DNA from 2 places in the Paenibacillus durus genome. Region 1 is predicted to be linked to the other one. Evidence: predicted binding sites of a transcription regulator. Region 1 holds the regulator's gene; the other holds the start of a gene.
What was found. The regulator LexA, encoded in region 1, represses DNA repair genes until DNA is damaged. The targets are predictions, from matches to a motif close to CGAACATATGTTCG.
Positions count from the first base shown of each region.

Region 2: the regulator LexA is predicted to act here: its motif matches at 1,622-1,635, upstream of addB (helicase-exonuclease AddAB subunit AddB).

Region 1 covers NZ_CP009288.1:3,574,273-3,577,700, forward strand. Annotated here, with positions in the region: gene PDUR_RS15130 (hypothetical protein) at 1-28, opposite strand, end outside; gene PDUR_RS15135 (DUF896 domain-containing protein) at 83-292, opposite strand; gene yneA (cell division suppressor protein YneA) at 520-933, opposite strand; gene lexA (transcriptional repressor LexA) at 1,113-1,739, shown strand; gene PDUR_RS15150 (L,D-transpeptidase) at 1,900-2,238, shown strand; gene PDUR_RS15155 (helveticin J family class III bacteriocin) at 2,423-3,409, opposite strand.
Region 2 covers NZ_CP009288.1:4,454,651-4,458,078, reverse strand. Annotated here, with positions in the region: gene PDUR_RS19360 (class I SAM-dependent rRNA methyltransferase) at 1-1,388, shown strand, start outside; gene addB (helicase-exonuclease AddAB subunit AddB) at 1,759-3,428, shown strand, end outside.

The DNA.
Region 1 (3,428 bases):
GAACCATTCTTTCCCAAGAACGGGCCATTTCATTTCCCCCTAGTCTTCCTGAAGTTTCTATGAAAAGACGGCTTCGGCTTGATTAATGAAGATTTCTATTGCCGTCTCGTTCATTTCCTTTGTCATCCACAATTTCAATCGACTCCAATTGAGCGCGGAAATTGCGGCGGACATTACCGAGATATATCTCCCGAAGTTTGGCGCGTTCTGCCAATTCCTCTTCGTTTAGTCCGACGCTCTTAGATTTGCGCGCCAGCTCATTAATGCGATTAACCAGTTCATCTATATTCAAAATGTTCCCTCCTAATTTCTGCTTGATTGTTCATGCCGGCATTAGCGGTAAGTTAAAGGAACCGGTAGAACTGCTCTAAATTCATTCTAACTTTGCCATGAGAAAAAGAGCTTGTCAAGGCGACTCCCCTGAAAGCTCATTTTACTGCATTAGCCTGATATGCTTCTACTCTGTTAATCAGCACTTTGCAAAATTTGCTTCAAGTCGCTAAGGGTATTTGCAAATGATTATTTGTATACGGGAATTGATAATATATCTCCGGCCTGGATATCGGAACCGCTCAAATTATTATGTCGTTTAATAGCATCAATATATACGACAGTTCTCATATCGGAAGCTTTATTCTTAAGAGCGATACTCCAGAGTGTATCGCCGGGCTCCACTACAATCCGCTTCTCCTGCTGTATTGATAACGAACTGGCAAATACTTGGCTTACCACGGTAAATCCCGAAATAATTAGAAGAAGCACAATCATCAGCTTAAAAACATCTTGCTGTTTCAATACGATACATGCTTTCTTGATGATCACTTTAGTGTTCTTTACGGATGGGTTCATATGGCTAGAAACCGCACTCCGGCACGCTGAGGCGGCCTCCGGTGTCTCATTATAAATGCTGCGGTATGTACTATATTTCAACATGTATCATCAACCTCCAAACACTTGTTCTTACTTGCAAAATTAATATAGCACGAACATGTGTTTCGATCAAGAGGTTTTTCGAACGATTGTTCCCCTTTATTTTTTTAGAACTTATGTTTGTGCGAACGGCAGTTCTATGTTATAATTTTCCCAAACATTACTAGATGGGGTGTATTCCGATGTCAAAGATTTCGAGTCGCCAGCTGGCGATCCTGGAATTTATACGTAACGAAGTTCGCAGCAAGGGGTATCCGCCTTCCGTCCGGGAAATTGGAGAAGCGGTCGGCCTGGCCTCCAGTTCTACCGTACACGGGCATCTTGACCGGCTGGAGAAGAAAGGACTTATCCGCCGCGATCCCACGAAACCGCGCGCCATTGAATTGCTGGGCCAGGAAGACTCCGAAAATGTCCAACAATTCGTGCAGACCGTTGCCCGAGTCCCGGTTGTTGGCAAGGTGACTGCGGGTGTGCCGATTACAGCAACAGAGAATATTGAAGATTATTTCCCCCTTCCCACCCATTACGTCGGAGAAAACAAGGTCTTCATGCTTTCCGTTATGGGCGACAGTATGATTGAAGCCGGCATCATGAACGGAGATTACGTCATCGTCCGCCAGCAGCAGACCGCCGATAACGGCGATATCGTGGTCGCAATGACGGAAGACGATGAAGCTACTGTCAAGACCTTCTATAAGGAGCGCGATCATATTCGCCTGCAGCCTGAAAATCCGGCCTATGAGCCGCTCCGGCTTAACCGGGTGAGTATTTTGGGTAAAGTGATTGGATTATTCAGAGACATCCATTAATGGCTGTGCACATTTGAAAGGCGGCCCCGTTTACCGGGTCCGCCTCTTTTCGTACATACTTTTTCAGCATAGCTCTTTGTGCCGCACTTCGATATTCAGAGAAATTAGAACGGCATATGCACTCCCTGCATATTTTATACCGTAAAGGAGTGCTGATCATATGCCTAATTACCGGATCATTGTCGATTTATCCCAGCGCATGTTGTACCTTCTGGATAACGATAAAGTCGTTCGGGGCTTCCCCGTAGGAATCGGCAAAATGTTAACCCAGACACCCGAGGGCGAATACACCATTGTTAATAAGCAGGCAAATCCAGGCGGACCATTCGGCGCATTCTGGATGGGACTTTCCAAGCCCCATTACGGCATTCACGGAACCAATAATCCCGCGTCAATCGGTCATCAGGTTTCGCATGGATGTATCCGTATGTACAATGCCGATGTACTTGAGCTGGCCCGGATCGTTCCGCTGGGTACTAGAGTAACTATTCGTGAATAAATATTAAAAACCGCCAAAAAATGGCGGTTCTATTATGCAAAAAGTTAGTACAACGCGATCAGCTCCATAAAAATGAGGTTGCAATGCCGCGGTCATCCAACTGTTGAAGCTGGACTTTAGGCTCCATTGGCGGATACTGGGTTTCTCTATTATCGTCATTCTAACTGACCAGACTGGCAGTTATTCAAAATAAGCTATCAGGGACGTAATAAACTTGCTGCGTATTTTTTTTATTATCCGGGTCTGTAACTATAGTAAAATAAACGTTGCCGTTTTTGGTCTGTACTCCCTCGATTTCATGGCTTCCCACATTTGTTATATTCACAAGGGTTTTGTATGCTCCTGTGTTTGACATCATAGCAATCTTGGGAGTATCACCTTCTGCGCCGCCTGACGTATATATTTCCGTTTTATCAAGCATATCAGCTCCCTGGAATGATCCGTTCGGTCTTACAATAGCATTTCCCGACTGCGTAAAGCTGGTTACGCAAGCGTTTACCGTAGCTGCACTGTCCATTCGTACCTGTTCATTGCTGTCAAGAAGCTTGTTTAAAGCTACCGTATCATAAATGGACCAAGTAACGGTTCCTTCCGCAGTTTGTACGCGGAAAATCGTATAGTTACTGTTGCCGCCGCCATCAACACGGTAAGTCTCACCTAATCTTGCACCCGTCTTATTAGCGTAATTCAAATAAGTGAACCGATGAAGATCCGTATAATCAAGTGTCGCACCAGACGAGTATTGAAGCCTTGCTACCTGAAGCGACCAGTAATACGGCGTTGAAGAATCAGCTTTTGCACTGAAATAGAAATAGTTAATGCCATTATAGGTGTACATATCCAGCGTTTGTCCGTGACCGGAATTGGTGATGGTCATTTCATCAACATATGTGGCGTCGCTTCCGTTTATGAGCAATCTTGAAAGATAGACTGTTCCCCCGGACCGCTGTGTTACATAAAGATACTTATCAGCAATGTAAGCTTTCTGAACAGCCAGGTTGTGATTAAGTCCTTTGAGATTGTATGCGAGTGTTGCCGTAGCGTTTACAGTACTCTCAGGAGCAGCCGCAAATACGGGTAAGACAGACATTCCAAATGAAAGAAACGCGACAACAAAAGATGTAAGTATTTTTAATTGCCTTCTAAACTTCAACGCTTGAACTTGAGACATATAGATACCTCCATTAAAA
Region 2 (3,428 bases), 880 kb from region 1:
GGCTGGAAGCAGGGCATCCGTGGGTATACGGAAACGAAGTGGAGACGGTGGAAGGAAACCCCGCCCAGGGAGGGCTGGTGGAGGTACTCAGCCATCAAAGAAAATACTTGGCGACCGGATATTACAATCCGGCTTCGCAGATCCGAATCAGAGTCGTGTCGCACAGTCCGCTTGCGGAGATGGACACGGCCTTTTTCGCCGACCGGTTTGCCCGCTGTCTGCATCACCGCGAGCGGTTTCTTGCCGGGGAGAACGCCTATCGCTTGGTGTACGGTGAGGCTGATTTTTTACCGGGTCTGATTGTCGACCGCTTCGGCGACGTGCTTGTTGTGCAGCTGCTGACGCTCGGAATGGACAAGCGCCGCGCCGAAATCGTCGAAGCGCTGGTGCAAGTGTTGAAGCCTAAAGGCATCTATGAACGCAGCGACGTCAGCGTGCGCGAGCTTGAGGGATTGGAGCAGAAGACGGGAGTTCTGTACGGCGAATGTCCCCGCCATGTCACGGTGACCGAGAACGGACTTAAGCTGATTGTCGACATCGAGCAGGGCCAGAAGACGGGCTATTTTTTCGATCAGCGGGAGAACCGCGCATCCATCGCTCCGCTGATGACCGGCTGGGGGGCGCGCAGCGGGATTACGCTTCAAGAGGTTGACGATGAACATGGATCGAGACGGAAAATCCCCGTCAACAAGAGCGGCAAGGAGGTCACCTTCCCATACTGGGACGGCGCGACCGTGCTCGAATGCTTCTCCCACACGGGCAGTTTCACGCTGAACGCCTGCAAATACGGAGCTAAAAAGGTCACCTGTCTCGACGTTTCCGCCCACGCGATTGAGAGCGCCAAGGCCAACGTGGAGCTGAACGGCTTCAGCGACCGGGTGGAGTTCGTCGTGGACGACGCTTTTCAGTATTTGCGCAGCCAAGTGAAAGGGCTGGAGGAACGGGCGGAACGCGCCGCCGTGAACGCCGAAGATGCTTCGCCGAAGAAAGCCGCAGCTATAGCGGGAGGAGGCAAATCCGCCTCCAAGCCGGATACATCCAAACCGATGACAGCTGGAGGAGGACGGACCTGGGATGTCGTCATTCTCGATCCGCCCGCCTTCGCCAAGACGAAGAGTGCGGTCAAGGGGGCATGCCGAGGCTACAAGGACATCAACCTGCATGGCATGAAGCTCGTGAACGAAGGCGGCTATCTGGTTACCGCAAGCTGTTCCTATCATATGCGGCCGGAGCTGTTTCTGCAGACGATCGCCGAAGCTGCCGAGGATGCGGGCAAAGTGCTGCGTCTTATCGAGTGGCGCGCGGCCGGTAAGGATCATCCGCAAATTCTCGGCGTGGACGAGGGGCATTACTTGAAGTTTGCTATTTTTGAGGTCACCTCAAAGTAATCAAAGAAATGTACAAGCTTCATTGATGGATTTACGGCGCCGCCAATCAAAGGAAGCGTGATGTTTACCGCCTGCATAGTATCATTTATGAGTCAGTGCAAAGGCGTTACCGGGCTGTTCTTGAGGGTCTGACCAACAAAGACCTTAAGGACAGCCTTTTTGCATGGACCTTGATATGTCTGGGAGCCATTCCCTCTTTGCAGCGGGATTCCATCCTAGATGATGGAAAATAACAAACATATGTTCTATTTTGCGTTTGTATGATATAATAATAGGACGGATAACAGCTTTTCTGTCCGCTGAGGGCGGCAGAAGCTGTTATATAGAACGCATAAATTGCATTTTTATTTGTGGAAGGAGTCTATGAAGCATGCCGGTAACGTTTTTGATCGGCCGTTCGGGCAGCGGTAAGACGGCGACAATATGGAGTTCGATCTGTGCGGCACTGCGCGAGGATCCGTTAGGCGCCCCGGTCATTCAACTGGTCCCGGAGCAGGGCTCCTTCAGCGCCGAGCAGGGGCTGCTTAGCGCCTGCGACAACCAGGGCAGCCTGCGCGCGCAGACGCTCAGCTTTCCGCGTCTCTCCTACCGGGTGAAGCAGGAGACCGGCGGAAGAGGCGGCGTGCCGATCGGCGATGAAGGCAAGAAGATGCTTCTTTACAAAATCTTGAGCCGGCGCAAGGAAGAATTGAAATTGTTCGGAGCTTCGTCGGACCGTCCCGGCTTTGTGGACCGGTTGAGCCGGCTGCATTCCGAGTTGAAGCGGTGCTGCCTCGGGACCTCCGATCTGGAGGAACAGTTGTCCCGGATGCGGGAGTCGGCGAACGGTAGTCCGATCCTTACCGGCAAGCTGGAAGACTTGAATATCGTATTCGCGGATCTGGAGCAGGCTATGTCCGGGCTGTATATCGACGAGGAAGATCGGCTGGCCGAGCTTTCGGAGCTGATCCCCTCTTCCTCTTTCGTATGCGGTTCCTCTATTTTCGTGGACGGCTTCCGGGGGTTTACGGCCCGCGAGTTTACAGTACTGCGCCAACTGATGCTGCACGCCGCCGACATGACGATCGCGCTGACGCTCGACCGGCCCTTTCTTGACGGGCACCGGCCGCATGAGCTGGAGCTGTTTCATCCTGCGGCTTCCGCTTACATCAAGCTGAGGGGGATGGCAGATGAGCTCGGCATTGATGTCAGGGACGAAGTGCTGGCGCCTACGGTGCTGCCGCGTTTTGCAGCGGCGCCCGCATTGGCGCATTTGGAGCGCGGCTTTGACCGTAGGCTGATGTACGAGGAACCGAAGCCTGCTGAAGATGAGATAACGATCCGGGCGGCTGCGAACAAGCGCGCGGAAATGGAAGGCGCGCTGCGGGAAATGCGGAGATTGGCGCGCGAAGAAGGGGCGAAGTATGGCGAAATGGCTGTATTCGTCCGCAAGCTGGAGGATTACGATTATTTTGTGCCGGCCCTTTTCCGGGATTACGGCGTACCGTTCTTCCTTGACCGCAAGGCGGGAGAGCTTCACCATCCGCTGGTGGAGTTTATCCGTTCGGCGCTGGACATCGTCCGCCGCCGCTGGCGGTATGAGGATGTATTCCGCTGCGTCAAGACGGGCTTTCTGCTTCCGCTTGACGGCAGCTTGACCAGGGATGATATGGACACTCTGGAAAACTATATTCTTGCCTGCGGCATTCAGGGCTACCGCTGGACCGATGAGAAATACAAATGGAAGGCGATCCCAAGCCTTTCGCTGGAAGGCGGAGGGAAGACCGATGCCCGGCTGGTGCCGCTGATGGAAAAATGCCGGAAGGCGGTAACTGCGCCGCTGAAGGCTTTTGAACAGAGAATTAAGAAGAGCCGCAACGGATTTGATCTGTGCAAATCGGTATTCGGGCTGCTGGAAGACAGCGCCGCCGCGCGGAAGCTGGAATACATGAGCGCCGCAGCGCTGGAAGAAGGGAGAACACAGGAAGCCCGGGAACACCGGCAGCTGTGGGGCGCCGTCCTTGATCTGCTGGATCAGATCGTGGAGATGATGGGCGAGGA